DNA from 4 places in the Mesorhizobium sp. M1252 genome. Region 1 is predicted to be linked to each of the others. Evidence: predicted binding sites of a transcription regulator. Region 1 holds the regulator's gene; each other region holds the start of a gene.
What was found. The regulator PhoB, encoded in region 1, activates phosphate uptake and scavenging genes when phosphate is short. The targets are predictions, from matches to a motif close to TGTCATNNANCTGTCAT.

Region 1 (7,778 bases):
ATGCCGAGCATGCGCGTGTCGAGCTCGGTCGCTTTCAGGAACCGGGCGGCCGCGCCGAGTTCAGACGCTCGTGCCGTATCGGCCTGCGGATTTGAGGTCGTGTCGGTCATGATGTCCTCCAGCGGCTTGCCGTCTGGCGCGGATGCCGGACCACAGCCTAGAAGTTTGCCGCCGATGGCGGAAACACACAATTCTCGTAGAGAAAACGCCGCGGCTTGACCGCCGCGGCGCCTCATTTCTTCAAGTCGTCGAGATCAGTTGCAAGCCGCGACGCTGCCGGCGGCGACGCCCGTGCAGACTTCGTCCTTCTTGATCCAGCCGGCGTCGATGACGACGTTGAGGTTGTCCTTGGTGATCGCGACGGGGGTCAGGAACAGCGACTTGACGGTGTTGCCGCCAGGCGTGGTGAAGTCCTTGGCGCCGGCAATGTCGCCGGTCTTCTTGCCATCGGCAAGCTGCGAGGCGATCTCGGCGGCGTTCTTGCCGAGTTCGCGTGCGTCCTTCCACACCGACACCGTCTGCGTGCCGAGCGCGATGCGGTTCAGAGCGGCATGGTCGCCGTCCTGGCCCGAGACCGGAACCGTTCCGGCAAGGCCCTGCGCCGTCAGCGCGGCGACAACGCCGCCGGCTGTGCCGTCATTGGCCGCAACCACGGCATCGACCTTGTTGTCATTGGCGGTCAGGAACTGTTCCATGTTCTTCTGGGCATTGGCCGGCAGCCAGCCATCGGTATAGGCCTCGCCGACATTCTTGATCTTGCCCGAGTCGATGGCTTCCTTGAGCACTTCCATCGAGCCCGAGAACAGGAAATCGGCATTCGGATCCGAGCCAGAGCCCTTGATAAAGACATAGTTGCCCTCGGGCTTCGCCTTGAACACTTCGCGGGCCTGCATGCGGCCGACTTCTTTGTTGTCGAAGGTCAGGTAGAAGACGTCCTTGTTCTCGATCAGGCGGTCATAGCCGACGACCGGAATGCCTTCGTCCAGCGCCTTCTGCACCGCCGGGCCGATGGCCGACGCGTCCTGCGCCAGGACGATCAGCGCGTTGGCGCCTTGTGAGATCAGGCTTTCGACGTCGGTCAGCTGCTTGCCGGGATTGGACTGCGCGTCGGCGGAAATGTACTTGTCGCCGGCGGCTTCGATCGCCGTCTTCATCGCCGCCTCGTCCGTCTTCCAGCGCTCTTCCTGGAAGTTCGACCAGGAGACGCCGATGACCTTGTCCTTCGCCTGCGCGACCGAGACCAGCGTCAGCGACATGGCGGCGCCCGCCAGCATGGCGGCTGCAAATCTGTTCATGATAAACCCTCCCTGCGCCGCGCGCGGCGCGACAAAACTGGCCCGAGGGCCGGCACACAGAGGCTCCATTTTTTCGAGCCTCGAAAAAATACTGGTTCAATGATAAGGCACTGTCAACATCGATTCTGATGGATTCTGATGGCGTTGCCGAATTTTTTCGAGCTCCGCAATAAACAATGACAGGGCTGCCGGCGTCTGCCAATATTTGGCTGGTGCCGTCGAACGCCTTCACTATCATGAGGCGCGAGGAGGCCGGGAGGAAAACAAATGTCGGTTGGGATCCGCCACGACGATCTGCGCCGTCGCAACCGGGCGATGGTGATTTCGGCCGTGCGCCGGGCCGGCCAGCCGTCGCGGACCGAGATTGCGGCGACCACCGGCCTCAGCCATTCGACGATATCGGCAATCTCGTCTGATCTAATTCAAGAAGGCATCCTGATTGAAGGCAAGCCTGGCGAGACCGGCTCGCTGAAACGCGGCCGGCCGCAGGTCGGCCTTGGCCTCAACCCGGAAGCGGCGGCGGTCATGACCGTGGTGCTGTCGCTGAACTTCCTCTCCGTCACCGTCATCGACTATGCCGGCCAGGTGGTCGCGGAAGAACAGCGCCGGCTCGACACGCTGACCATGCCGCGCGACGAGCTGATCGGCGAATGCGTAGCAATCGTCGGGCGGCGTCTCGCGGACCCGGACCTCGATGTCCAGAGCATCGCCCGCATTGCCATGGGCATCCAGGGCATCACCGATTCGCAGGCGCGGGCCATGCTGTGGTCGCCAATCACGCCACTGACCGACATTGCCTTCGCCGACATGTTGGAAGCGGAATTCGGCATTCCTGCCACCATGGAGAACGACTGCAATATGATGGCGGTGGCCCTGCAATGGCGCCAGCCCGAGCGCTACCGCGACAATTTCATCGCGATCCTCTTGTCGCACGGCATCGGCATGGGGCTGGTGCTGAAAGGCGAACTGTTCACCGGCACCCATTCCTCGGGCGGCGAGTTCGGCCACATGATCCACCGTCCGGGCGGCGCGCTCTGCCGCTGCGGGCGGCGCGGCTGCGTGGAAGCCTATGCCGGAAACTACGCCATCTGGCGCAGCGCCAAAATGATGGGCGAGGATGCCGAGCCGGTCGATATCGGCGACGCTGATATGCGGGCGCTGGCCGCTCGTGCGCGAGAGACGGACGGACCGGAGCGCGAAGCCTATCGCAGGGCCGGTGAGGCGCTCGGCTTCGGCCTCGGCAGCCTGTTTGCGCTGATCGACCCGGCCCCCGTCGCCATGGTCGGCGTCAGCGCCGCCGCGTTCGACCTGATCGAACCGGCATTGCGCGAAGCGATCGCCCAGACCGCCGGCGGCCAGCACTCGAAGTCGATCTCCTTCGACACCGAGCCCAACGAGCTGCCGCTGATCCGCGAAGGCTGTGCCACGCGCGCGCTCGGCTTCGTCGACCAGGAGATTTTTGCGCCGGGTATTCAGCCCAAATCCGGCAAGCATGTCGCGTGAATGGCCGGCAACGGCGCGACGCGCAGGATCCTAGTCTTCCCTGATCGCGTAGCCGGCGCCGCGAATGGTACGGATGACATCCGGCATGCGGCCGTTGTTGACGGCCTTGCGCAGCCGCCCGACATGCACGTCGACGGTTCGCTCGTCTATATAGATCGTCTCGCCCCAGACATTGTCGAGCAGTTGGCTGCGCGAGAACACGCGGCCGGGATGGCGCATCATGAATTCGAGCAGCCGGAACTCGGTCGGTCCGAGCCTGATCTCGCTCTTCTTGCGGTAGACACGGTGCGACTCGCGGTCGAGCACGATGTCGCCGACCTTGAGCACGCTGGACAGCACTTCCGGCTTGGCCCGGCGCAGCAGCGCCTTCACGCGCGCCATGAACTCCGGCGTCGAGAATGGCTTGACCAGATAGTCGTCGGCGCCGGTGGACAGGCCGCGCACGCGATCGCTTTCCTCACCGCGCGCGGTCAGCATGATGATCGGCAGCCGCTCGGTTTCGGGCCGCACTCTAAGCCGCCGGCAGAGCTCGATGCCGGAAACAGCGGGCACCATCCAGTCGAGCACCAGGAGATCGGGCACGTTTTCCTGCAGGCGGATCTCGGCCTCGTCGCCGCGTGTCACCACCTCGACTTGATAGCCTTCGGATTCGAGGTTGTAGCGGAGGAGCACGCCTAGCGGCTCCTCGTCCTCCACGACCATGATGCGTGGCGCGATCATAGGCAGTTCACCCTCATCAGGCCGGCGTGGCCATCGCCGTCTCGTCCTGCTTCGGACGATTGGCGGGCAATTGCTGGCCGGTCAGCACATAATACGCATTTTCGGCGATGTTGGTGACATGATCGCCGATGCGCTCAAGATTCTTGGCGCAGAACAAGAGATGCGTGCAGGCGGTGATGTTGCGAGGGTCTTCCATCATGTAGGTCAAGAGCTCACGAAACACGGACGTGTATTTGACGTCGATGCGCTCGTCGTCATTCCTGAGTTTTGCAAGAGCTGCCGCATCGGTGGCGGCATATTCCTCGACGACGCCTTGCACCTGGATCAGCACCAGCTGCGCCATGGCATCGATGGAGTGCGAGAGGTCGCGCGGCGTGACGCTCAAGCCCACGGTGCCGACGCGTTTGGCGATGTTCTTGGCGAGATCGCCGATGCGCTCGAGGTCGCCGGCCATGCGGATCGAGCCGACCACGGCGCGCAGATCGTTGGCCATCGGCTGGCGCTTGGCGATCAGCGTGATGGCGCGGTCGTCCAGTTCGCGCTGGCGCGCATCCATGATGGCGTCGTCGGAAACGACACGCTGTGCCAGCGCATTGTCCGAATTGAGCAGCGCCCTGGTCGAGCCGCTGACCATCGAGCCTGCCAGATCGCCCATGTCGCGGATCAGCTTGCTGATCTGCCCGAGCTCTTCATCGAAGGAGGCGACGGTATGTTCACCCATGATCTTGGTCCTCGTGCCTGAAAATTCACCCGCCGGACGGCTCAGCCGAAGCGGCCGGTAATGTAGTCCTGGGTGCGCTTGTCGTCGGGGTTGGTGAACATCTTGTCGGTGGCGCCCTCCTCGACGAGATAGCCGAGATGGAACATCGCCGTGCGCTGCGACACGCGCGCCGCCTGCTGCATCGAGTGGGTGACGATGACGATCGTGTAGTTCTGGCGCAGTTCGTCGATCAGCTCCTCGACACGGGCGGTGGCGATCGGATCGAGCGCCGAGCAGGGCTCGTCCATCAGGATCACCTCCGGCGACACGGCGATGGCGCGCGCGATGCACAGGCGCTGCTGCTGGCCGCCGGACAGGCCGGTGCCGGGCTCCTGCAGGCGGTCCTTGACCTCGTTCCAGATCGCAGCCTTCTTCAGGCTCTGCTCGACGATCTGGTCCATGTCGGACTTGCGCTTGGCCAGCCCATGGATGCGCGGGCCGTAGGCGACGTTCTCGTAGATGGACTTCGGGAACGGGTTGGGTTTCTGGAACACCATGCCGACGCGTGCGCGCAGTTCGACGACATCGATGTTCTTGTCGTAGATGTCGTCTTCATCGAGCGTGATCTTGCCGGTCACCCGCGCCGAATCGATGGTGTCGTTCATGCGGTTGAGGCAGCGCAGGAAGGTCGACTTGCCGCAGCCGGACGGGCCGATCAGCGCCGTCACCTGGTTCTGGCGGACGTCGAGATTGACGTCGAACAACGCCTGCTTCTCGCCATAGAACACGCCGACCTTGTCGCCGCGCATCTTGATGACTTCGTTCGACTTGGCGTTCATTTTGTCGCCCACTGCATTCTCAAGGGACTGTTCGGTCATGATGTTCATACCAAATTGCCTTTTTTCTACCAGCGCCGCTCGAACCGGCGCCGGAGCACGATCGCGGTGATGTTCATGGCCATGAGGAAGACGAGCAGGATGATGATGGCGCCGGACATGCGCTCGACAAAAGCGCGCTCAGCCTCGTTTGCCCACATATAGATCTGAACCGGCAGCGCGGTCGCCGGATCGAAAGGCGTCGTCGGATAATCGGCGACGAAAGCGACCATGCCGATCAAGAGCAGCGGTGCTGTCTCGCCGAGCGCACGCGCCAGGCCGATGATGGTGCCGGTAAGGATGCCTGGGGCGGCAAGCGGCAGGATGTGATGGAACACCATCTGCATCTTGGAGGCGCCGAGACCTAGGGCCGCCGAGCGGATCGACGGCGGCACCGCGGCGAGGGCGGCGCGCGTGGCGATGATGATGGTCGGCAGCGTCATCAGCGTCAGCACCAGGCCGCCGACGAAGGAAGCCGAGCGCGGCATGCCGAGGAAGTTGATGAACACGGCAAGGCCAAGCAGACCGAAGACGATCGACGGCACCGCCGCGAGATTGTTGATGTTGACTTCGATCAGGTCCGTAAAGCGGTTCTTCTTGGCGAATTCCTCGAGATAGATCGAGGCGGCGACGCCGATCGGCAGCGCCAGCAACAGCACGATCACCATCATGTAGAACGAGCCGATGATCGCCACGCCCATGCCCGACGTTTCGGGCCGGCTGGAGGCGCCATAGGTGAACAGGCCGGTGTTGAAATGCTCGGCCATCACGCCGTCGGCTTTAAGCTTGTTCATCCAGTCGATCTGCTGGTTGGACACCTTGCGGCGCGCTTCATCGACGCCGAGGTCGATCTGACCCTTGAAGGCCGAGTCGAGGTTCGCGGCAGCCAGGATGTCGACGTCACGCGTCCTGCCGATCACCGACGGATCGGCGGAGACGATGTCGCGCAGCTGGACGCGGGCGCCTTCCGACAGGAAGCCCTTGAGCTTCAGCATCATCGGCTTGTTGGCCGGATCGATGCCGAGCTTGGCCACCAGCGCGTTTTCGGCGAGCTTGGGATAGTTCGCCTTGATCAGCACGGTAGGGTCGGTGGCGCGCTTGCCGGAGGGATCGATCACCTTCTCGTCGAAGGTGACCGGCAGCGTCACCGTCGTCTGCCAGAAGGCGGTGTAGCCTTTCGAGACGATGGTGATCAGCATGATGGCCAGGAACGCCAGGCCCACCGAGATCGCAATCACGCCATAGATGCGGAACCGGCGTTCGGCGGCATAGCGCGCCTTCAGCCCGATGTCGCGGCGCGGACGCGCGACGGCACCCGCCATCGTGTCCAGGGGGATGTCGGTCATTCGTACTGCTCCCGGTACTTGCGCACGATGTAGAGGGCGACGATGTTCATCACCAGCGTCAGCGCGAACAGCGTCAGGCCGAGCGCGAAGGCGACCAGCGTCTGCGGCGAGTTGAACTCGAGATCGCCGGTCAGCTGGTTGACAATCTTGACGGTGATGGTCGTCATCGCCTCGAACGGATTGGCCGTCAGATTGGCGGCGACGCCCGCCGCCAGCACGACGATCATCGTCTCGCCGATGGCGCGCGACGCCGTCAACAGGATGGCGCCGACGATGCCGGGCAGTGCCGCCGGCAGGATCACCCGCTTGATCGTCTCGGAGCGCGTGGCACCGAGGCCGAGCGAGCCGTCACGCATTGCGCGCGGCACCGCGGTGATGATGTCGTCGGACAAAGAGGACACGACCGGGATCAGCATGACGCCCATCACCAGACCGGCGGTGAAGATGCTCTGGCCCTGGATGAAGGGCGAGCCGCCGGTGAGTGCCGCCGACAGGTCGCGCAAGAACGGTCCGAGCGTGACAACGGCGAAGATGCCGTAGACGATGGTCGGAATGCCGGCCAGCAGTTCCAACGCCGGCTTGACCACCGAGCGCACACCGCGCGAGGCATATTCGGACATGTAGACCGCCGACATCAGCCCGACCGGCACTGCCACCAGAAGGGCGACGGCGGCGATGTAGAGCGTGCCGGCAAGAAGCGGGATCAGGCCGAACTGACCCCGGCTGCCGCCGGAACCGGCGGCGGCGAAACGCGGATCCCACACCGTGCCGAAGAAGAAGCTCATCGGCGACACGCTCTCGAAGAAGGTGATGGTCTGGAACAGCATCGACAGCACGATGCCGACCGTGGTCAGGATGGCGATGGTCGAGGCCGCAAGCAGCCCCCACAGCATCAGCTTCTCGACGTTGTTGCGCGCCCTGGCGCGCGGCGCGATCTGCCTCAGCGCATAGAAGGCGCCGGCGACCGACAGCGCGAAGGTCAGCACGGCGCTGAACAGGCCGAGCCGGTCCTGGACCTGGTTCGCCTCGACCGCGATCGGGATCATATAGTCCTGGGTGTCACTGGCCAGTGCCACGCCCTTGGCGGCGAGCAGCGGCTGCAATTCGGCGAAAGTAGCGGGAAGTGCGGTATCGCCATCGAGCCGGCGCAGGCCCTTGGCCAGGCTCTTCACCAGGCTGGCGTCGAGCGCTTCGCTGGCCACCTTTGTGTCGGCGGTGCGCTCGGGCAAAGCGGCATGGATATGCCGGTCGAGATAGAAGGAAGAGCCGATATCCCAGACGGCGAGCAAAAGGACGGCAGGCAGGACCGCGAGCAGAAAGGCCCACCAGCCATGATAAT
Region 2 (7,778 bases), on a different contig from region 1:
GGCGCCAACTTCAACAACCTCCTGAAGGACGCGCGCCACGAGATCCTGCCCGACATCGACTTCGCCGCGCATGCGGCCAGCATGGGCGCTATTGCCGAGAAAGTGCCGTCGATCACCGGCCTGGAGACTGCGCTGCAAAAGTCGAAAACCAACGACCGCACCACCGTGCTGGTCATCGACACCGACCCGCTGATTTCCACCGATGCCGGCGGCCATTGGTGGGATGTCGCGGTGCCGGAAGTCTCCGCACGGCCGCAGGTCAACGCAGCCCGCAAGGCCTATGACGAAAAGCGGCAGATGCAGACAGTCGGCGATTGATGTACATGCACCCGCCCCCTACCTCCCCCTTGTGGGGAGGTCGGACCGAAGGTCCGGGTGGGGGGCTCGCGCCGCACCCCACCCCGCTGCTTCGCAGCGACCCTCCCCACAAGGGGGAGGGTGAACAAGAAACCGGAGCTAAAACTTGAAAGCCAAACTGGGCATGTCCCCCATTGCGTGGTGGAACGACGATCTTGCCGAACTCAGCGACGACGTCTCGCTGGAAGAGTGCCTGCGCCAGTCGCGCTCGGCAGGTTTCACCGGCATGGAAATGGGCCGGCGTTTTCCAAACGACCCCGAAATCATGCTGCCGATCCTGAAGCAGGCCGACGTGACGCTGTGCGGCGGCTGGTTCTCCGGCACGCTGGTCGATGAGGACATGGGCAGGAACAAGGATCGCATCCAGCCGATGATCGACCTGTTCAAGGCGGTGAATGCGCCTTGCATCGTCTATGGCGAGGTCGGCCGCTCGATCCAGGGCGATCGCTCCAGGCCTCTCGCCACCAAGCCGAAACTGTCGAACGACGAGATGAGGGCCTATGCCAGGCGCCTCACCGAATTCGGCGAATGGTGCGCCGAGCAAGGCATGCCGCTGTCCTATCACCATCACATGGCGGCAGTGGTCGAGACTGAGCCGGAGCTCGATGCCTTCATGCGCCATTCCGGCGAAGGCATTCCGTTGCTGCTCGATGCAGGGCATCTCGCCTTTGCCGGCGGCGACGTGCTGCGCGCCATCGACAACCACCACAAGCGGATCAGCCATGTCCATGTGAAGGATGTGCGCATGGGCGTGATCGACGGGCTCGACCGCACAAAGCAGTCCTTTCTCGACGCCGTGGCGCTCGGTGCCTTCACGGTGCCTGGCGACGGTTCGCTCGATTTCGGCGCCATCGTGCAGCGCTTCGCCGACCATGGCTATGAAGGCTGGTTCGTCGTCGAGGCCGAGCAGGACCCGAAAAAGAACCCGCCGCTGAAGATGGCCCAAGTGGGTTACAAGGAGCTGATGCGGGTGATGACGGCGGCCGGCTACACGGTCGAGACGCAAGGCTTTCCCAATGCGTAAGCCGGTCCGATGAAGGATTACGAGCACCCGTTCTTCCGGCCGCTGTGGCGGCGCGTTGCCGTTGTCGCCGTCTGCGTGATCTGGGCCGGAATAGAATTCGCCTCCGGCACCCCATTCTGGGGCATCATTGCGCTCGGCTTTGCCGCCTACGCCGTCTGGCAGTTCTTCTACCTTTACAAGCCGGTGGAGGAGAGCAAGGCTGCGCCTGATCGACCGAAGACCGGCGAAGCGAAGGCGGACGCCGAACCGAAGGAATGAAGCGGCCGTGGCTCGGAAGGGCTTGCGGGTCGGACACTCGACACCTGGCGTATCGCCTACGTCGGTGATTGGCCGGAACGTCCCTCGCTTCGTCATCCTAGGGTCTTCGCGACGGAGCTTCGCTCTAGGATGACGAAGTTGAGAGGCCGACCTCGAAGACTTGCGATAGGAGACAAAACATGTCGAAACTGCTCGTCAAAGCCGACAAGGGCCATGGCCGCGTCGCGCATGTCACGCCCAACAGCGCCGGATGGACCTATGTCGGCTTCGACCTGCACCGGCTGAAGCCGGGCGAGACCGCATCCGGCAAGACGCAGGATCGCGAAGTCTGCCTGGTGTTCGTCACCGGCAAGGGCACGGCAAAGGCCGGCGGCCGGGAACTCTGCCTGCTCGGCGAGCGCATGTCGCCCTTCGAGGGCAAGCCGTGGTCGGTCTATATCCCGGAGGGTTCGGACTGGTCGGTCACCGCCGACACCGATCTCGAACTCGCGGTCTGCTCGGCGCCGGGCCTGGGCGGCGGCTTGCCCGTTCGCGTCATCGCACCCGACGACCTCGGCCAGGAGACTCGGGGCAAAGGCACCAACACGCGCTACGTCACCAACATATTGCCCGAGGGCAGGCCCGCCGACTCGCTGCTGGTGGTCGAGGTCATCACGCCCGGCGGCCACACATCGAGCTACCCGCCGCACAAGCACGACCAGGACAATCTGCCTGCCGAATCCTATCTTGAGGAAACCTATTACCACCGCCTCAACCCGCCGCAGGGCTTTGCCTTCCAGCGGGTCTACACCGACGCCGACAAGTCGGGCGCCCGCGAACTGGACGAGGCGATGGCGATCGAGGACGGCGATGTCGTGCTGGTGCCCAAGGGCTATCATCCGTGCGCGGCCTGTCACGGCTACGACCTCTATTACCTTAACGTCATGGCCGGGCCGAAGCGGACGTGGAAGTTCCACAACGCGCCCGAGCACGAGTGGCTGATGAAAGCCTGATCGGCCTTCGCTTGCGGCGGAAGCTGTTGGTCCAGCAGCGAAAAATCGTCGGCTAAGGACCTGCGGGGTCGATTTGCCTTCGAAAACCCGCATAAGCTTCGTCAATCCGTCATGGAAATCACCTATGGCAGCGGGCTGACGAGGATTTTCGATGCGCTACGCCATCTATTTCACCCCGATGCAGGACGAGCCGCTGGCGCGGATCGCCGCCAACTGGCTGGGTCGCGACCCCTTTGGCGCCGCCACCAGGCCGGTCGAGGCGGTGGGCGAGCTGTCGGCGGCCGAAGTCGCTTTTCACACCGCATCGGCGCGGCGCTACGGTTTTCATGCGACGCTGAAAGCGCCCTTCCGGTTGGCGGCCAACGAAACCGAAAGCTCGCTGCGCGCGGCGCTGGACGCCTTTGCCGAAGCAACGCCGACGGTCACCATCCCGCGCCTGGTCGTCAGCCAGATCGATGGTTTCTTCGCTTTGGTGCCGGAACGCCCGCTGCCGCCGCTCAACCGTTTCGCCGACGATGTCGTGCTTAGCTTCGACCGTTTTCGCGCGCCGCTCACCGAGGCCGAGATCGAGCGCCGCAGCCCGGATTCGCTGAACCCCGCCGAGTTCCGCAATCTCTGTCAGTGGGGCTACCCCTACGTGTTCGAGGCCTTTCGCTTCCACATGACACTGTCCGGCCGGGCCGGGCCGCAGGAAAGCCAACGTCTGCGCGCGGCAATTGACAGCCTGTTCGGCGATGTGCTGCAGCAGCCGGTGCTGGTGGATGCGCTGACGCTGTTCGTCGAAACCGAACCGGGCGCTCCGTTCATGGTGCTTTCGCATCATGCGCTCGGCCGCCGCGCTGCCCGAAAAACCGCCTGACCGCAATTCGTCCGAGTAAGCAAGGACTGCCTGAATGACCGCCGAAACTGTTCTCCACAACGCCCGCATCGTGCTTGCCGACGAGATCGTCGAAGGGTCGCTCGTGCTGCGCGACGGTTTTATTTCCGGCATCGACGCCGGCACCGCCCACACCGGCGGGAACATGGGCGGCGAGGACATGGGCGGCGACTACATCATTCCCGGCCTGGTCGAGCTGCACACTGACCATCTCGAAGGCCACTATGCGCCGCGCCCGAAGGTGCGCTGGAACCCGATCGCCGCCGTGCTCGCCCATGACGCGCAGGTGGCCACCGCCGGGATCACCACTGTGCTCGACGCGCTGCGCGTCGGCATGGACGAGGACGCGGATCTTACCTCCGACGATATTCGCAAGCTCGCCGACGCGATCGAGGACAGCGTCGCGAAAGACCGGTTGCGGGCCGACCATTTCCTGCACCTGCGCTGTGAGGTCTCGGCGCCGGATTGCTTGCGGGCTTTCGCCAATTTCGATGGCGACCAGCGGGTCAAACTGGCGTCGCTGATGGACCATGCGCCGGGACAGCGCCAGTTCGTCAATCTCGAGACCTACGCCCATTACTATCAGCGCAAGCTGAAGCTGACCGATCGCGACTTCCAATTGTTCTGCGAAAAGCGGATGTCGGAATCAGCGAAGAATTCGGGACCGAACCGGGTGGCGATATCAGCCGCCTGCAACGAGCGGGGCATCGTGCTGGCGAGCCATGACGACGCCACATCAGGCCATGTCGACGAGGCGATCGAACAAGGCGTGCGCGTCGCGGAATTCCCGACCACGCTGGAAGCCGCCAAGGCCTCGAAGGATGCCGGGCTCGGCGTGCTGATGGGCGCGCCCAACGTCATGCGCGGCTCCTCGCATTCGGGCAACGTCTCGGCCCGCACGCTGGCCGGCGACGGCCTGCTCGACATATTGTCGTCCGACTACATTCCCTTCAGCCTGATCCAGTCGGCCTTCTTCCTCGGCGACGTCGTCGAGGGCATTTCCCTAACGCAGGCGGTTGCGATGGTGTCGAAGAATCCGGCCGAGGCGATCGGCCTAAACGACCGCGGCGTCATCGAACAGGGCCGCCGCGCCGACCTCGTGCGGGTGCGCCTCGACGATCATGTGCCGGTCGTGCGCACCGTCTGGCGCCAAGGGCGGCGGGTCGCCTGATGGTCTCGGCGTCGATCGAGCGCGAACTCAGCAGCGAGGCCTTTCCGGTCCGCAACGGCGTCTTCGTCGCCGTCGTCGGCCCGAGTGGCGCCGGCAAGGATACGGTAATCGGTTATGCCCGCACCTTGTTTGCCGACGAGACGAGGCTGGAGTTCGTCCGCCGGGTCATCACCAGGCCGAGCGATGCGGCAAGCGAGGATCACGACACGCTGGCCGACGCGGCCTTTGTCGAAGCCGAGGCCGACGGCGCCTTCGCCATTTCCTGGGAGGCGCACGGCCTACGCTACGGCATTCCGGCCGATGTCGACTGGTCCATCGCCAACGGCTATGTCGCGGTCGCCAATGTCTCGCGCGCAGTCATCCCGGTGCTGCGGGAGCGCTATGCCAATCTGGCTGTCGTCGAGATCACCGCCTCGCCGGAAATCCTCGCCGAGCGTCTCGCCCAGCGCGGCCGCGAATCGCGCGGCGAAGTGCTGGCTCGGCTCGCCCGCAGCGCCAATATCGCTTTGTCCGGCTCCGGCGTCACCTCGATCGACAATGGCGGCCAGCGCGAAGCCGCCGGAGAACGCTTCGCCGAGGTGCTGCGCAAGGCGATGGCCTTCTCGGATATATCCGGCGTGATGTAGCGCTACTCCGCCGCGACAGTCTTCCGGCTGGCATCGAGCATCAGCCGCCTTGCGCGGAACACGCCCCATTGCTGGTCGACCAGCACGCCGATCAGGATCACGCCGCCCATCACCGCGAAGTTGAGCGAGGACGGGATGCCGAGCAGATTGACCAGGTTCTGCAACTCCTGCAGCAGCACGGTGCCCAGGATGACGCCGACCAGCGAGCCTTCGCCGCCGCGCAGCGAGAAGCCGCCGAGAACGGCGGCGGCAATGGCGTAGAGCTCGTAGAACTGGCCGTGGCTGGCCGGCGAGATCGAGCGCGTGTACATGGCGAAATAGATCGCCGACAGCGCCGTCAGAACGCCGCAGATGACATAGGCGGCCATCACGACGCGGCCGGTGCGGATGCCCGAATATTTAGCCGCCTCTTCGTTCTTGCCGATGGCATAGAGGTAGCGTCCGAACACCGAGCGGTGCAGCACCACCCACATGACGATCGAAATGACGATCAGTGCGATGAAACTGTTGGGCACGCCATAGCTGCGGCCCGCGGTGAGGAATTCGAGCTCGGGAAAATTCTGGCCGAAGGCGAAGCCGGCGGTGCCGTCGGCGGTATAGAAACGGGCGACCCCGCGATAGATCAAAAGGCCGCACAGCGTCACCACGAAGGGCTGCAATTTCAGCCTTGTGATCAGCCAGCCATGCGCCAGCCCGATGATGCCGCCCAGCACCAGGATCAGCGGCAGCGCCACCGGCCATGGCATGTCGCGCACAGCGATGAAATCGATGAATAGCGTGCCGAGCAGCGCCACCAGCGACCCCACCGACAATTCGATGCCGCCGGTGATGATGACGAAGGCCTGGCCGATGGCGAGGATCCCGAACAGGCCGATCAGGTTCGAGGTGTTGGCGAGGTTGATCGGCAAAAGGAAGCGCGGGTTGATGGCGGTCACCACGGCGCCGACCACCAGGATCAGGATCAGCAGGCCGAGATCTTTTTTACTCATCGTCTTCTCCCCAATGCGCCGGACCGGCAATCGCCTGAAGCCCGCTAGTTTGCCGGCTTGCCGACCGCCAGCAACAGCACGTTTTCCTGGCTGAATTGTTCCTTGTCGAGAATGCCCGAGATCTGGCCCTCATGCATGACGGCGATGCGGTCGGACACGCCGATCACCTCTTCCATGTCGCTGGAAATCATCAGCACGGCGACGCCGGCGTCGGCCAAGGCTCGCATCAGCCCGTAAATCTCGGCCTTGGCGCCGATATCGATGCCGCGCGTCGGCTCATCGAGGATCATCACCTTCGGGTTCATCGCCAGCCATTTGCCCAGCACCACCTTCTGCTGGTTGCCGCCCGACAGCGTGCCGGTTCGCGTCTGCACCGACGGCGCTTTGATGCCGAGATTCGTCTTCTGCTTCTCTGCGGTGGCGGCCTCGGAGCTTGCCGACACCAGTTGACGCTTCGCATGCGCCGGCAGGTTGGGCAGCGAGATGTTCTGCGCGATCGACAGGTCAAGCAAAATGCCGGTCAGCTTGCGGTCTTCCGGAACCAGGAAAATGCCATGCGCGACCGCATCGGCCGCCGAACCCAGTACAAGCGGCTTGCCGTCGAGTTCGAGCCCACCGCCAAGCGTGCTGTCGATGCCGAAGAACACCCGCGCCAGTTCGGTGCGGCCGGAGCCGACAAGACCGGCAAGGCCGAGGATTTCACCGCGCCTGATGTCGAGGTCGACCGGCCGGGCAGGGTAGGCGGGGGTGCGGATGGCTTTGGCCGAGAGAGCCGTGGCGCCCGGCGCCCGCGCCGCCTCGGAGGCCTTCTCGCGCTCCTTCAGCATGCGGCCGATCATCAGCTTGACCATCTGGTCGTGGTTGATGGCGCTCTTCGGCAAGGTGCCGGCCAGCATGCCGTCGCGCAGCACCACGACGCGGTCGGCGACGCGCTCGACCTCATGCAGCCGGTGCGAAATGAAGATGACGCTGATGCCATCGGCCTTCAGCGCCTTGATGACGTCGAGCAGCTTGTCGGTTTCGGCAAGCGGCAGGCTCGATGTCGGCTCGTCGAGGATGACCAGCCGTGCCTTGATCGACAGCGCCTTGGCGATCTCGACCATCTGCTGCTGGGCAAGCGACAGCGAGGCAACCGGCGTATCGGCGGAAAAGTTGGCGCCGACACGCTTCAGCAGCGGCGCCACCATTTCGCGCAGCTTGGCGCGGTCGACCAATCTCAGCGGCCCGCCGCGCAACGGCTCGCGGCCGAAGAAGATATTGGCGGCAACATCGAGGTTTTCGAATAGATTGAGTTCCTGGTGGACGAAGGCGATGCCCGACCCCAGGCTGCCTTCGACGGTGAGCCCGTCATGCGCAACGCCGTCGACGGTGATGGCGCCGCTGTCCGGCCTGGTGACGCCGCCGAGGATCTTCATCAAGGTCGACTTGCCGGCGCCGTTTTCGCCGACCAAGCCGATCACCTCTCCCGGCCTGACCTCCATGGA
Region 3 (7,778 bases), on a different contig from region 1:
GCATCGCCGACCTCGACAAGAAGTCGGGCGAGGGCGGCTATCGCGGCCTCGGCTGGGAGGAGCAGCGCGTTGCCGTGCTGCAGCAGATCGAGGCGACGCCGTTCTTCCAGTCCATCCGCGGCGGCCTCGTCGTCAGCCTCTACAACCAGCAGGAGGTGTGGCCGATCTTCGGCTACGAGGGCGAATCCTACTCCAAGGGCGGCTACATCGCGCGCGGTTTCGACGACATAGAGTGGCTCTGAGCCCTTCCGTCGTTCTGAAACCCGGCAAACAGGAATTCATGGGAGGAAACCATGGCAGCTTCATTTGATCTCAACAACGACGGCGTGGTCGTGATCATCGGCTCCGGCGCCGGCGGCGGCACGCTCGGCAACGAACTCGCCCAGAAAGGCGTCGATGTCGTCATCCTCGAGGCCGGCGCGCGCCACGAATACGAGGATTTCATCAATGATGAGTGGGGTTCCTTCAGCCAACTCGCCTGGACGGACAAGCGCACGACGTCCGGCGACTGGCGGGTGTCGAAGGATTTCCCCAATTTGCCGGCCTGGATAGTCAAATCGGTCGGCGGCTCGACCACGCACTGGGCCGGCGCCTCGCTGCGCTTCCAGGAGCATGAGTTCAAGACGCTCTCGACCTACGGCAAGCTGGAAGGCGCCAACCTGCTGGACTGGCCGGTCACATTGGCCGAGATGGAGCCGTACTACGCCAAGGCGGAAGCCAAGATGGGCGTCACCGGCACCAATGGCTGGCCGCGGCTGCCCGGCAACAACAATTTCAAGGTGCTCAAGGCCGGCGCCGACAAGCTCGGCTACAAGGAATGTCATACCGGCAACATGGCAATCAATTCGGTCGAGCGTGATGACCGGAACTCCTGCCAACAGACCGGCTTCTGCTTCCAGGGCTGCAAATGGGGCGCCAAATGGTCGACGCTCTATACCGAGATCCCCAAGGGCGAGGCCTCCGGCCATCTCGAAGTCCGGCCGAATGCCATGGCGATCAAGATCAACCACGACGCCTCAGGCAAGGTGACCGGCGTCGTCTATGCCGACAAGGACGGCAAGCTGCAGGAACAGAAGGCCCGCATTGTCGCCGTCGCCGGCAACTCGATCGAAAGCCCGCGCCTGCTGCTGAACTCCGAGTCAGCGAAGTTTCCGCAAGGGCTTGCCAATTCGTCGGGGCAGGTCGGCAAGAACTACATGCGCCACACCACCGGTTCGGTCTACGCCATTTTCGACCAACCGGTGCACATGTATCGCGGCACCACCATGGCCGGCATTATCCGCGACGAGGCGCGGCACGATCCCTCACGCGGCTTTGTCGGCGGCTATGAATTCGAGACGCTGTCGCTCGGCTTGCCCTTCATGGCCGCCTTCCTCAACCCCGGCGGCTGGGGCCGTTCATTCACCACCGCGCTCGACCACTATGATCACATGGCTGGCCTGTGGATCGTCGGCGAGGACATGCCGCGCGCGGAAAACCGCATCACGCTGCACAAGGACGAGAAGGACGCGCACGGCATGCCGATCGCCGACGTGCATTTCGATGATCATCCCAACGACACGGCGATGCGCAACCATGCCTACAAGCAGGCCACAGCGCTTTACGATGCGGTCGGCGCGACGCGCTCCTTCCCGACGCCGCCCTATCCCTCAACCCACAATCTCGGCACAAACCGGATGAGCGAAAAGGCGGAAGACGGCGTCGTCAACAAGCACGGCCAGGCGCACGACATCAAAAACCTGTTCGTGTCGGACGGCAGCCAGTTCACCACCGGTGCGGCTGAAAATCCGACGCTGACGATCGTGTCGCTGGCTATCCGCCAGGCCGAATACATCGCTTCGCAAATGTCGGCCAAGACGATCTGAGCCGTCCTCCCGGATCGCTACGCGGAACGCGCATGGCGCGTTCCGCCTTTTTCACTAGGACTCACTATGCGCCGACCGGCTGTCCGTCCCTGCGGCGGATGGCGACGACGGACGGTCGCGGCAGCTGGCCATCCCTGAAGTCGGGCCACAGCGTCTGCGCCTTGTCGAGCGTCTCTGCATCTTCCGCAGGGTGCTGCACCGACAGGAACAAAGTCGTGCCGTCCGGCGTGAAGCATGGGCCGGTCGCTTCGGCGCCATGCGGGCAGGTGAACAGCAGCTTCGGCAGGCCGCGCGCCGCACCTTCGGTGTCGACGCCATAGACGCCGTCCGGCAGGTCGAAATCATTGGCGCCGTCCGTCGCCACCCACAGCCGCCCCGCCGGGTCGAAGGTGATGTTGTCGGGGCAGACGAACCAGCCATTGTCCGACGTGTCCGGATGAAAAGTGGCGCCGACCTTGGCATCTTTCGGGTTGCCGCAGAGCACGAACAGGTCCCAGGCATACTTTTCCGCCGTGTGGTCGGCATCCGCGCCGCGGCCGCCGGGCGGGATCAGTTCGACAATATGGCCCCAGAGATTTTCCGGCCGCGTGTTGGCCGGATTGACCTTTGACTGGTCGCGCTTCTTGTTCTTGGTCATCACCGCATAGACGCGGCCGGTCACCGGATTGGTCTCGATGTCCTCGGGCCGGTCCATCGGCGTGGCGCCGAGCGCATCTGCCGCAAACCGCGTCTTCAACAGCACCTCGGCCTGGTCGGCAAAACCGTTCTCGACGGTAAGCTTGCCCTGGCCGTGCACCAACGGCAGCCACGTCATCGAGCCATCGGCATCGAAGCGGGCGACCGACAGCACGCCATCGTCGAGCAGATCGGCGCCGAAGGCCGGGTTGGCCTTGTCATAGGCCTTGGCCGAGACGAAGCGGTACATATATTCGAAATAGTCGTCGTCACCCATATAGACGACAACGCGGCCGTCCTTGTTGAGGACCACGGTCGAGGCCTCATGCGACATGCGGCCAAGTGCCGTGCGCTTCACCGGCCTGGACTGAGGATCGTAAGGGTCGATCTCGACCACCCAGTCGAAGCGGTTGGCCTCGTTCGGTTCCTTGTCGAGGTTGAAGCGGTCATGGAAGCGGCCGCGGCCATAGATGTCGGAGCCGTCGAAGCCGTAACGGTCGAGCAGGTCGGCAGTCGTCGCCTTTTTCGGGTCGCCGCCGAAAATGTCGGACACGCCTTCCTCGCAGGTCAGCACCGTACCCCAGGGGGTGAAACCGCCGCTGCAATTATAGCTGGTGCCGAGCACTTTCGTGCCAGTCGGGTCGGCCGAGGTTTTCATCAGCGCATGGCCGGCAACCGGTCCGGAAACGGTCATTTCGGTGTTGGCGGTGATGCGGCGGTTGAGCGGACTGTCCGCCACGGTTTCCCACTTGCCGTCCTTCAATTGCACCTCGAGGATCGAATGGCCCATCGCGGCCATGCCGAGATTGACCTGTTCCCTGGTCATCGTCTTGCCGGCATCGCCCTCGGTCATCCCCGGAAACATCACATTGGGCGAGATGTATTCGTTGTTGACGCAGAGCAGGCCATGATCGGAATTCACCGTGCCCTTGGGCAGCGGCATGAAGGCGATGTAGTCGCAATTGTAGCCGAAGCGCTTTTCCTGTTCCTCCGCCGCGACCTTGTTGCCGTCGAATTCGGCGAGGCCGGCTGCAAGCGGGTCGCCCCAGCGCGCGACGATGGTCGTCTCATAGCCTTCGGCGGCGGCATGGGTCTTGTCGTAGACCCGCTTCAGCTCGGGAAAGCCGAGCGTCGACTGCGCTGCGGCGGCATGCGTTTCGCCGGCAAACAAGGAGCCGACAAAGCTGCCGCCGGCAATCAGCGCGCCGGAGGCGAGGCTGCCTTTCAAAAGAGACCGGCGCGAGACGCGCTCGGCAATGATTTCGCGGATGACGGGGGAGGATGAAGACGGTGTATTGGCCATGGTGTCTGCCTCTCAGGGTGGATGTTACGGCGCACCGTTGCCCTAGTCTGCTTAGGCAACATTCACATGACATAAGAGGAAGGTTTTGCCGCAACTGGGCGCGGCACTACGCATCGCTCAGCCCTTGGTGCAGGTCGAGGCGGTGAAGGCGCCGTCGGGCTGCTTCAGAATGATGTCGAATGACGGGGCGGTCTCGCCGTCCAGTGTTGCCTGTGTCATGGAGACGGAGTTGCCACCGGTGGTATAGCCGCCCAGCGGCCCGAGCCAGGTGATCTCGCCATTGGCGTTCATCTGATAGTTGTAGCCTTGCAGCGCCGTTCCGAACGTCACCGGGCCGGTATAGACATTGCCCTTGATGGTGATGTCGCCGAGGTTGAGGAAGGCGCCGAGCAAATAGACCTCGCAATGATAGGTGCCGTCAGGAAGTTTGCCCTCGCTGAAATCGGCGCGCGCGGCGCCGCTCGTTGCCATCAGCAGCAGGATGCAGGAAATGCGTGAGATGCGAGATGTCATGACGTCTCTCTTTTGAAGGGCGAGCTTGCCCTATTTTTGCGCGGTGCCGCAACATTGTTCGCCCGGAACCCACGGCCGGAGATCAAAAACTAGGCATTTGTCTCTATTGGGCGAAAATTAGGCAAAAGTGGTGTGCGCTGCGCAAATTTGCCTCAATCAATTTTTACCGGCTGCCTTTTTGTTTCTCCAGGCTAATATACCAACCGGCTGATAACGCTCGGCTATTCCATCTTTGTGAGCGGCGCCTTCGCGTTTGGCACGGCAGTTGCTTTGCATTGTCGCGGTGCAATCAAACAGCTTGGGAGTCTTCGGTATGAGGGGTAATTTCTCCACAATAACAAAAATGTTTTCGGCGGGCGTGATCGCCGCCGGCCTGTCGATGTCGTCTCCGGCCAAGGCCGCCGAAGACACGATCAAGGTCGGCATTCTGCATTCGCTATCGGGGACCATGGCGATTTCGGAGACGACGCTGAAAGACGCCATGCTGATGCTCATCGAAGAGCAGAATGCCAAGGGCGGTCTGCTCGGCAAGAAGCTCGAGGCGGTCGTTGTCGATCCGGCCTCCAACTGGCCGCTCTTTGCCGAAAAGGCGCGCGAGCTGATCTCGAAGGACAAGGTCGCCGCCGTGTTCGGCTGCTGGACCTCGGTGTCGCGCAAATCGGTGTTGCCGGTGTTCTCGGAACTCGACAACATCCTGTTCTACCCCGTCCAGTATGAGGGCGAGGAAAGCGAGCGCAACGTGTTCTACACCGGCGCCGCCCCGAACCAGCAGGCGATTCCTGCCGTCGATTATCTCATGAGCGAGGACGGTGGCTCGGTGAAGCGCTGGGTGCTGGAAGGCACCGACTACGTCTATCCCCGAACCACCAACAAAATCCTCGAGGCCTATCTGAAGGCCAAGGGCGTCGCCGCCGAAGACATCATGGTCAACTACACGCCGTTCGGCTTCTCCGACTGGCAGACCGAAGTCTCCGCAATCAAGAAATTCGGCTCGGCCGGCAAGAAGACCGCCGTCGTCTCGACCGTCAATGGCGACGCCAACGTTCCGTTCTACAAGGAACTCGGCAACCAGGGCATCAAGGCCGAGGACATCCCGGTCATGGCCTTTTCGGTCGGTGAGGAAGAACTGGCCGGTCTCGATACCGCGCCGCTGGTCGGCCATCTCGCTGCCTGGAACTATTTCGAGAGCGTCGACACACCCGAAAACAAGAAGTTCATCGCCGACTGGCACAAGTTCATCAAGAATGACAAGCGCACCACCAACGACCCGATGGAAGCTCACTATATCGGCTTCAACATGTGGCTGAAGGCGGTCGAAAAGGCTGGCACCACCGATCCCGACAAGGTCATCGACGCCATGGTCGGCGTGTCCGTGCCGAACCTCACCGGCGGCTATTCGACCATGATGCCGAACCATCACATCACCAAGCCGGTGCTGATCGGCGAGATCCAGGCCGACGGCCAGTTCGAGACCGTGTCGCAGACGCCCGGCCTCGTGATGGGCGACGAATGGTCCGACTATCTGCCCGATTCCAAGGACCTGATTTCGGATTGGCGCGCGCCTCTGTCCTGCGGCAACTTCAACGTTGCCACCGGCAAATGCGGCGGCAAGGGCACGAACTGATCCCTCCCGGGACTGACCGATCGTGGACGCGTCCACGATCGGTACCGCCAAGCGTCCGGGCGCTTCAGCCCGCCCGGACGCGGAATTTCCCCACAGAAGAGTATCTGAACGGATGATCCTGTTGCGCACTCTCGGCCTCATGCTGGTGTTCCTGGTGGCAAGCCTATTGCCGTCGAACGCAGCCGAAGCCGATCTGCGCGCCATCGTCGCCAAATTCGCCACGGGCACGGGCTTTGCCGCCACTGAGGCTGTGGTGCGCGAACTTGCCGCCACCGGCGATCCGCTGGTTGAACGGCCGCTTGCAGCCCTCGCCGAAGGCAATCTCTACATTCGTAAAGCCGATTCAGCCGTCTTCGTCGGCAGTGAGGCCGCCGACAGCGTCACGCTGCTCGACCCGCTGAGCGGCGAGAAAGCCGGCGACGCCGCCAAGGCCGACATCACCAAGATCAAGGTCAACAACACGCTGCGCCGTGTCATCCGAGATGCGCTGGGAACGCTGACGTTGCGCGCGAGAGATCCTTCTGTTCGCATCGCCGCCGCCGACACCATGTTCAAGACCCCCGATGCCGCCAATATCGAGCCGCTCGATGCAGCCATCGCCGCCGAGACCGACGCCAAGGTCAAGGCATTGTTCGAACAGGCGCGCGCGGCATCGGTGCTGGTCTCCGATAAGCCGGAGGCCGACAAGCTTGCCGCCATTGCCCTGATCGGCGCGCGCGGCGACCGCGACGCGGTCTCGCTGCTCACCGCGGTCGAGGCCAATGCGCAAGGCGCGGTCAAGGATGCCGCGACGGCGGCAATCGCCAGCATCAATTCGAGCCTGGCGCTGTGGGATGCCGGCCAGAACATATGGTACGGCATCTCGCTTGGCTCGGTGCTGCTGCTGGCCGCCATCGGCCTCGCCATCACCTTCGGCGTCATGGGCGTCATCAACATGGCGCATGGCGAGATGGTGATGCTCGGCGCCTACACCACCTTCGTCGTCCAGCAGGTGATCCGAACATCATTCCCCGGCCTGTTCGACTGGTCGCTGGTGATCGCGCTGCCGCTCGCCTTCCTGGTTGCCGCTTCCGTCGGCCTGATCATCGAGCGCGGCGTCATCCGTTTCCTCTACGGCCGGCCGCTGGAAACGCTGCTCGCAACCTGGGGCGTCTCGCTTGTCCTGCAGCAGGCGGTGCGCTCGATCTTCGGACCGACCAACCAGGAGGTCGGCAACCCCTCCTGGATGTCGGGATCGTTCGATGTCGGCCAACTCGCCGTCACCTGGAACCGCCTCTGGATCCTGGTCTTCGCGCTCACCGTCTTCGGCGTGCTGCTCTTTGTCATGAAGCGCACGCCTTGGGGCCTGCAGATGCGCGCCGTCACCGCCAACCGCCGCATGGCCGCCTCGATGGGCATCAGGACGCCTTGGGTCGATGCGCTGACCTTTGCGCTCGGCTCCGGCATTGCCGGCATTGCCGGCGTCGCGCTCAGCCAGATCGACAATGTCTCGCCCAATCTCGGCCGCGGCTACATCATCGACAGCTTCATGGTCGTGGTCTTCGGCGGCGTCGGCAATCTCTGGGGCACGCTGGTCGGCGCCTTCTCGCTCGGCATCGTCAACAAGGTTCTCGAACCCTATGCTGGCGCGGTGCTCGGCAAGATCGTCGTGCTGGTGCTGATCATCCTGTTCATCCAGAAGCGCCCGCGCGGCCTGTTCGCGCTCAAGGGCAGGGCGGTGGAAACATGATCACGGGACGCTTCTTCGCCGCGGGTGCCGACCGTCGCATCGCCATCACTATTTTCATCCTGCTGACGG
Region 4 (7,778 bases), on a different contig from region 1:
CCCGCTCGTTTTCCCTGTTAGCTGCACGTTGCCTCAAAGCAGGATGCGATACTTCGCAAACCCGGATTCGCCCTCGCCGGCCGGCTCGATCTTGAGCGATTTCACTCCCGATATAAAATCCTTCGCTTTGGGGCCGGTCTCGAACACGACGCTGGTGCCGGGCAGCGGCGTGAACGACCAATTGTCGTCGGCCGAGGGATTGATCGTGCCTTCGCTGACGACGTAGCGCACGATCACGTCGCGGTTGGTGTCCGGCGCCTCGTAGATGATCTTCGAGGCATTGATGTCGGGGAAATTGCCGCCACCGCCGGCGCGGTAATTGTTGGTGGCGACGACGAATTTCGCTGCCGGATCAATAGGCTTGCCGTCGAAGCTGAGGCCGACGATGCGGTTCGAGCCGGCATTGGCGACGCCACCCTTGGCATCGTATTTCGGCAGCTGCGACAGGTCTATTCCGTAGCTGACGCCATCGATCACATCGAAATTGTAGGACGGGAATTCGGTGTCGATGAGCGCCTGGTCGGCCTTGCCCGGCTCGATCTTCCTGAAAATGCCGGCCGACATTTCCAGCCATTCCTTCACTTGCGCGCCGGTGATTTCGACGGCGCGCACCGTGTTCGGATAGAGATAGAGGTCGGCGACGTTCTTGATGGCGATGTCGCCCACCGGCACGTCGGTATAGTAGTCGGCGCCGTTGCGCCCGCCGGCCTTGAAGGGTGCTGCCGCCGACAGCAGCGGCACATCCTTCCACTGCGTGCTCTTCAATATGTCCTTGAGGTACCAGCTCTGCGCCTGGTTGACGATCTGCACCGACGGATCGTCGGCGACCAGCGCGAAATAGGAATAGAGCGGCGCCGAGGTCTTGCCGACCGGTCGGCGGACATAGGCAAGTGTCGCCTCATGGTCCGCCTTCAGCGCATCGACGACGCGCTGGTCGTCCGCCACCGTCGGCTTGTTTGCCTTGTCGACGCGCTGGTAGATCGGCCTTGCCTCCGATGTGGCCGAGGCTACGCGCCATTTCGATCCGTCCCGTTCCAGAAGCAGATCGATCAGTCCCATATGCGAGCCCCAGAAACCGCCCATCACGGCGGGCTTGCCCTGCAGCGTGCCTTTCTCGGTGTCGACGCCTTCGAGCGCCCGAAAATCCTTCTTGCCGGGGAAGACGAGATGCTGATGGCCGGTGAACACCGCATCGATGCCTTCGACGCCGGCGACGAAGAAGGAGGCGTTCTCCATGCCGTCGCCCTGCTTGATATCGATGCCGGAATGCGAGAGCGCGATGACGATGTCGGCGCCCTCCTCCTTGATCTGCGGCACCCATGCCCTGGCCGCCTCGACGATGTCGCGCGTCCTGACATTGCCTTCCAGGTTCTTCAGGTCCCAGACCATGATCTGCGGCGGCACAAAGCCGATGATGCCGATCTTGATCGGCTGCTCGGCGCCCGACCCGTCCTTGATCTTCTTGTCGAGGATGACATAGGGCTTGAGGTAGAGCTTGTCGTCGCGCGGTTTGGCGGCAAGCTCGGTGCCGCGGATCAGATTGGCGCAGACGAAGGGGAAATTGGCTCCGGCCAGCACCTTGTCGAGGAACGACAGGCCGTAATTGAACTCGTGATTGCCGAGCGTCGAGCATTCATAGCCCAGCAGGTTCATGCCCTTCATGATCGGATGCAGATCGCCTTCCTTGAGGCCCTTCTCATAGGCGATGTAATCGCCCATCGGATTGCCCTGCAAAAGATCGCCATTGTCGATCAGCATCGCATTGGTGGCTTCCTTGCGCACCGCCGCGATCAGTGAGGCCGTCCGTGACAGGCCCATCGTGTCGTTGGCTTTGTCGGCGTAGTAGTCGTAAGGCAGCACATTCACATGAATGTCGGTGGTCTCCATGATCCTCAGATGCGCCTGATTGGCCTGCGCGCGGGCGGAAAACGGATGGAGCATGATCAGCGCCCCGCTGGCGGCCGTACCGGCAAGAAAACTACGGCGGGAGACGGGGTAATTGAGATGCGGCATTGGTTTTCCTTCCCAGCGACGTGACAAGATCCCAGCCCCGGGCGGAAGCTTCGCGCCGAAAACCGGCCATGTCCATCGGGAAGTCAGTCGATCAGCAAAAGGTGACGGCTGGATGAATATCCTTGGCCGCGGTTGAGAACCTCAGCCCTTGTCATCGTCGCCCTGGGTGATCAGCCGCGCGCTGCGCTGGCCGGTGAAATAGATCCATAGCCAGCTAAGCGACACCGAGAGCCGGTTGCGGAAACCGATCAGGAAGTAGATATGCGCCACGCCCCACAGCCACCAGGCAAGCCATCCCGTGAGCTTGATCGAGCCGAAATCGATCGCGGCTGCCCACTTGCCGATCGTCGCCAGGTCGCCGGCATGTTTGTAGCGGAAAGGCCGCGGCGCGCCATCGCCGGCCAGCCGCGCCCTGATCGTCGCGGCGACATGCTTGCCCTCCTGCTTGGCCGAGGGCGCCACGCCGGGCACCGGTTTGCCGTCCGGCCGCAAGACATGCGCGGTGTCGCCGATGACGAAGATTTCAGGACTGTTCGGCACGGTCAGATCGGGCTCGACCATTACCCTGCCCGCCCGGTCCACCGGCGCGCCCAGCCACTCTCCCGCGGGTGAAGCCGCCACGCCGGCGGCCCACAGGATGGTTCGCGCCGGCAGATGCGTATCGCCAAAGACGACGCCTTCGGCATCGAGGCGCGTGACGGCGCGGCCAAGCTCGACCGTGACGCCCCGCCGCTCCAGCGCCTTGCGCGCATAGTCGGACAGCTTTGGCGCGAAATTGGCTAGGATCCTGTCTCCGGCCTCGACCAGCACCACACGCGCCTCACGCGTGTCGATGTTGCGGAATTCGCCGCGCAGCGTTTCATGCGCGAGTTCGACAATGGTGCCGGCAAGCTCCACGCCGGTCGGGCCGCCGCCGACGATGACCAGTGTCAGCAGTGCCTGGCGCTTGGCCGGATCGGTCGCGCTCGGCCTGCTCGAAGGCGAGCAGGATGCGCCGCCGAATGGTGGTTGCGTCTTCAAGCGTCTTCAGCCCGGGCGCGAAAGGCTCCCATTCGTCGTGGCCGAAATAAGCATGACGCGCGCCGGTGGCGAGCACCAGCGTGTCGTAGGGAACAGAACTGCCGTCCTCAAGCAGCACGCGTTTGCCTGGACGGTCGACGCCGGTGACGTTGCCGAGCAGGGTCGTCACGTCCTCGCGCTTGCGCAGCAGATGACGGATCGGCCAGGCAACTTCCGAGGTCGCCAGCGAGGTGGTCGCCACCTGGTAAAGCAGCGGCTGGAAAAGGTGATGGTTGCGCTTGTCGATCATGGTGATGCGCACGGGTGCGCCGGCCAGCGCCCGGGTGAGTTCGAGACCGCCGAACCCTGCGCCGACGACAACGACATGATGGCTGGTTTCACTCATCGCATTCACCCCTGTTTGTCTCTCTTTATCTAGTGATTTTTGTGCACCGCAACAATGTCGCGGCGCGCTAGACTGCCGCGCGTAAGGCTGCCCAGGACTCGTCGCCGGATGTCGCGAATGCCTATGTCGGCAAGCCTGGACGGGTATAGCCTTGCAGGGGCTGGAACCACGGGAGTGAAGCATGGCCAACGACGATGACAAAGATCGCAAAGGGCGGGCGCAATATTCTTCGCCGCCTTGCTTCATGCACGAACTCGATCCGGAATTTCGCGCGCCATTGACCGACTGGACCGATGTGCGCCGTTGGCGCAAGGCCGAGCGCGAGCGTCTGATCGCGGCACGGTTGGCGGTTTCCGCCGATGCGCGGGTGGCGATGTCGCGGGCTATCGCCGAAGGGCTCGACGCGACCATCGGCGACATTGCCGGCCGCATGGTCAGCCTCTATTGGCCGTTTCGCGGCGAGCCGGACCTGCGGCCGTGGATGGCGTCGATCAACGAACGCGGCGGCCGCACGGCGCTGCCCATCGTGATCGAGAAGGGCCAGCCGCTGATCTTCCGCGCTTATGTGCCTGGCGACCGGCTGGAAAAAGGCGTCTGGAACATCCCTATCCCCGCCGAAGGCGACCCGGTGCTGCCCGACATCGTCATCTCGCCGATCGTCGGCATCGACCCGCGAAACTACCGCCTGGGCTATGGCGGCGGCTTCTTCGACCGCACGCTGGCTGCCATGCCGTTCAAGCCATTGGTCATCGGCGTCGGCTACGAACTGCAGCGCATCCCCACCATCTACCCGCAGCCGCACGACATCCCGATGGACCAACTGGTGACCGAGGTATTAAAAGCCTAGCGTGATGAGATTCAGAGACCCTCCGTGTGATCGCACATATTCATAAATATCACGCTTAGAAAAGATCGCCGTTGGTGTCATTCCCAGGCAACTGAGGAATATCCGCCTTACCGGCATCTTTATACTCGGCCAACAAACGAATGCGGCGATACACACTGAACAGAATTTTCAGCAAGACAAGCGGATCTCCGGTGCGCGCGTGTAGCGCACCTGCAGACGGAAGCTCAATCAATCGGGCCATGTCATTGGCATTGTCGGCGATTATCTTCACCTCTTCAGCGGCTTTTCTAGTATCCACTTTATTTGATTTTACGCACAATTCCGTGCACTCCGCTACTCAGTTCCTAAGCCTCTCCGCTTCTTCTCCATCGCCGCGCGATCAACAATCGCGCAAGGCAAAGGACGAACTGATCTTCATCACGTGCGGCATAACAGACAGCCACTTCTTGTGGATGCGTTGATAGCCCACGAGGTGCTTCGCCGCGATGCGCAGGACGTAGTCGTATTCACCCGACATCAGGTGGCAGGACAGCACATTTGGGCAGCACTTTATCGCCGCATCGAGGCCGGTTGACCGCCGTGTAGCAACACAAATGTTACGTGACAAAAATCCGACGTGGTCGATAAATACTCTTTAAGGGAACCATGCTGCAGCGAACCGCTTCGACATGCGCTTCGGGCGGATCCAACAGTGTCGAGCCGCTCTTGAATTGGCTGCTTCGCAACGGGTGGCGAGATGATCGGACGAACCATAGCAATTACCCTCGCAATTGCGTTTTCCCTTTCGCCTTTGCATGCGCAACCACGGCATCGTTTGCCGAGCGGCTACAAATGGGGCCGCTGCCTGCTTGTTGTTGGCGGTCAGACCCGCATATCCGGAAGGTGCTCTTATCAAATCGAGCAGGGCGGCGATTTCAATATCCAGGGACCGAAGCAAGTTTTTGCAGGGATCGACTATCCTGATCCGCATAGTGGCGCTGGTGAAATGTCTAAAGATTACTGGGCGGATGTCTACAAGGACGGTGATGTCTGGGCGGGCTATGCAAACTCCGACATTCGCGCCACCCACGGTGATGAACGCTGGGAAGAACTTCGCCGCGAAGGCGCATGCTATATCGGGAAGGACGTCCGAGTATGTTTGTGGCGTTAAGCCAGTTCCGGCTTCATTCCCATGGCGGTCCGATCGACGATCTCGCGCAGGGCAAAGGATGAGTTGATCTTGGTCACATGCGGCATCGCCGACAGCCACTCCTTGTGGATGCGCTCATAGTCGACCAGATCCTTGGCGGCGATGCGCAGGATATAGTCGTATTCGCCCGACATCAGGTGGCACGACAGCACATTCGGGCAGCGCTTGATCGCCGCCTCGAAATCCGACAGCGTCTTTTCGAACTGTCCCGACAGCGATATGTGCACGATCGCCGTCATCTGGTGACCGAGCGCTGCATTCGAAAGCCGGGCGTGATAGCCGCGGATGGTGCCGGATTTCTCCAGATTGTCGAGCCGGCGCGAACAGGCCGACTGCGACAGGCCGACCCTTTCGGCGAGCGCCGCATTGGGTATGCGGCCATCCTTCTGCAGTGCCTCGAGAATGGCGATATCGATCCTGTCGAGCGGCATTTCTCGTGATTCCTGCGAAATTTCCTTGATTTCGCGCAACGATTATCGAAACGCGTGACCCCGCGCAAGCGCATTCGCAAACACCTGCGCAACGATTTGTGGTTCACTCGGTTGATACAGGGAACGAGCCCGAAGGGCCGGATCAGGAGAAGACTATGCGCGTCGGTTGCCCCAAGGAAATCAAGAACCACGAATACCGCGTCGGCCTGACGCCGGGCTCCGTCCGCGAATATGTCGCGCATGGTCATGAAGTGCTGGTCGAAAGCGGCGCCGGCGCCGGCATCGGCGCCGATGACAATGCCTACCGCGCCGCCGGCGCCACCATCGCCAGGACCGCCGCCGACGTGTTCGCCAAGTCCGACATGATCGTCAAGGTCAAGGAGCCGCAGCCCAACGAATGGGCGCAGCTGCGCGACGGCCAGATCCTCTACACCTATCTGCACCTGGCCCCGGATCCGGAGCAGACCAAGGGCCTGCTCGCGTCCGGCGTCACCGCAATCGCCTATGAGACCGTAACCGACGACCGCGGCGGCCTGCCGCTCTTGGCGCCGATGTCGGAAGTTGCCGGCCGCCTGTCGATCCAGGCCGGCGCGACCGCGCTGCAGAAGGCCAATGGTGGCCGCGGCGTGCTGCTCGGCGGCGTGCCCGGCGTGCTGCCCGGCAAGGTCACCGTGCTCGGCGGCGGCGTCGTCGGCCTGCATGCCGCCCGCATGGCGGTCGGCCTCGGCGCCGACGTCACCATCATCGACCGCTCGATCCCGCGCCTGCGCCAGCTGGACGACCTCTTTACCGGCCGCGTCCACACCCGCTACTCCACAGTCGAGGCGCTTGAGGAAGAATGCTTCTCGGCCGACATCGTCGTCGGCGCCGTGCTCATCCCGGGTGCTGCTGCACCCAAGCTGGTGACCCGCGAAATGCTGTCGGGCATGAAGAAGGGCTCGGTGCTGGTGGACGTCGCTATCGACCAGGGCGGCTGCTTCGAGACTTCGCACGCCACCACCCATGCCGAGCCGACCTATGAGGTCGACGGCGTGATCCATTACTGCGTCGCCAACATGCCGGGCGCCGTGCCGGTGACCTCGGCGCACGCGCTCAACAACGCGACGCTGCATTATGGCCTGCAGCTGGCCGACAAGGGCCTGAAGGCGCTGGTCGACGACCACCATTTGCGCAACGGCCTCAATGTCCACAGGGGCAAGATCACCAATCGCGCCGTGGCCGAAGCACTCGGCTATGAGCTGGTCGAACCGAAAGTGGTTCTGGCTGCCTGACCTGACCTGGCATTTTGCCTCCCTTACCCGCCGGTTGTACCGGCGGGTTTTTCTTGGCTACAAGACCGCAAAACGCCCGCTCCAGGGCAAGGTGCAGCCCCTCTCGACAGCGCTTTTGCCTGTCGATGTGACATTTTTGTCATTCCAATATTAACGAGCATCCTGTTAGAACACGGACGGGTTTGTTCTATGCTAAGGGGCTAAAATGTTTATTTCTGCTAAATCCGTTCTTCTCGGCGCCGTTTCGGCAATGGCTTTGATATCGGTAGCGCATGCCGCCGACGTTGTGCAGCCGGTGGAAGAACCTGCCGGTTTCAACTGGAGCGGCGCCTATGTCGGCATCGGCGGCGGCTTCGGCGCCACCGTGCACCGCATCAGCGTCGACCCGTTTCTCGACTTCAATGGCATCGGCGGCAACGGCGTGTTTGGCGAAGTGACCGCCGGCTACGACTACATGGTCTCTGAACGCTTCCTGCTCGGCGGCTTCATCGACGCCAACATCGGGAATATCGGTCCGTCGATCAGCCTTCCGGGCGCTGATATCGACCTGACGAACGCTTATGGCTTCGACGTCGGCTTGCGCGCCGGCTATCTCTTGAACCCCAGTACGCTCGGCTATGTG

Region 2: a site for PhoB is predicted at 2,728-2,744, ahead of NKH22_RS15500 (DUF1045 domain-containing protein). Genes of this name have one in related genera too.
Region 3: a site for PhoB is predicted at 3,899-3,915, ahead of NKH22_RS19525 (PhoX family protein). Genes of this name have one in related genera too.
Region 4: a site for PhoB is predicted at 2,115-2,131, ahead of NKH22_RS02815 (bifunctional 2',3'-cyclic-nucleotide 2'-phosphodiesterase/3'-nucleotidase). Genes of this name have one in related genera too.

Annotation. Positions count from the first base shown of each region.
Region 1 is NZ_JAMYLX010000010.1:189,386-197,163, forward strand. Features, by position in the region: gene NKH22_RS21095 (sugar ABC transporter permease) at 1-110, opposite strand, end outside; gene xylF (D-xylose ABC transporter substrate-binding protein) at 255-1,295, opposite strand; gene NKH22_RS21105 (ROK family protein) at 1,563-2,798, shown strand; gene phoB (phosphate regulon transcriptional regulator PhoB) at 2,829-3,518, opposite strand; gene phoU (phosphate signaling complex protein PhoU) at 3,535-4,239, opposite strand; gene pstB (phosphate ABC transporter ATP-binding protein PstB) at 4,281-5,105, opposite strand; gene pstA (phosphate ABC transporter permease PstA) at 5,123-6,439, opposite strand; gene pstC (phosphate ABC transporter permease subunit PstC) at 6,436-7,778, opposite strand, start outside.
Region 2 is NZ_JAMYLX010000007.1:13,877-21,654, reverse strand. Features, by position in the region: gene iolD (3D-(3,5/4)-trihydroxycyclohexane-1,2-dione acylhydrolase (decyclizing)) at 1-318, shown strand, start outside; gene iolE (myo-inosose-2 dehydratase) at 464-1,381, shown strand; gene NKH22_RS15510 (hypothetical protein) at 1,391-1,639, shown strand; gene iolB (5-deoxy-glucuronate isomerase) at 1,819-2,631, shown strand; gene NKH22_RS15500 (DUF1045 domain-containing protein) at 2,783-3,490, shown strand; gene NKH22_RS15495 (alpha-D-ribose 1-methylphosphonate 5-triphosphate diphosphatase) at 3,525-4,679, shown strand; gene phnN (phosphonate metabolism protein/1,5-bisphosphokinase (PRPP-forming) PhnN) at 4,676-5,305, shown strand; gene NKH22_RS15485 (ABC transporter permease) at 5,308-6,294, opposite strand; gene NKH22_RS15480 (sugar ABC transporter ATP-binding protein) at 6,339-7,778, opposite strand, start outside.
Region 3 is NZ_JAMYLX010000009.1:164,319-172,096, forward strand. Features, by position in the region: gene NKH22_RS19515 (twin-arginine translocation pathway signal) at 1-242, shown strand, start outside; gene NKH22_RS19520 (GMC family oxidoreductase) at 294-1,865, shown strand; gene NKH22_RS19525 (PhoX family protein) at 1,930-3,843, opposite strand; gene NKH22_RS19530 (hypothetical protein) at 3,961-4,356, opposite strand; gene urtA (urea ABC transporter substrate-binding protein) at 4,670-5,980, shown strand; gene urtB (urea ABC transporter permease subunit UrtB) at 6,093-7,709, shown strand; gene urtC (urea ABC transporter permease subunit UrtC) at 7,706-7,778, shown strand, end outside.
Region 4 is NZ_JAMYLX010000001.1:553,319-561,096, reverse strand. Features, by position in the region: gene NKH22_RS02815 (bifunctional 2',3'-cyclic-nucleotide 2'-phosphodiesterase/3'-nucleotidase) at 34-2,013, opposite strand; partial or broken gene NKH22_RS02810 (NAD(P)/FAD-dependent oxidoreductase) at 2,155-3,418, opposite strand; gene NKH22_RS02805 (5-formyltetrahydrofolate cyclo-ligase) at 3,600-4,265, shown strand; gene NKH22_RS02800 (hypothetical protein) at 4,321-4,584, opposite strand; partial or broken gene NKH22_RS02795 (Lrp/AsnC ligand binding domain-containing protein) at 4,645-4,827, opposite strand; gene NKH22_RS02790 (hypothetical protein) at 5,002-5,415, shown strand; gene NKH22_RS02785 (Lrp/AsnC family transcriptional regulator) at 5,412-5,885, opposite strand; gene ald (alanine dehydrogenase) at 6,041-7,156, shown strand; gene NKH22_RS02775 (outer membrane protein) at 7,362-7,778, shown strand, end outside.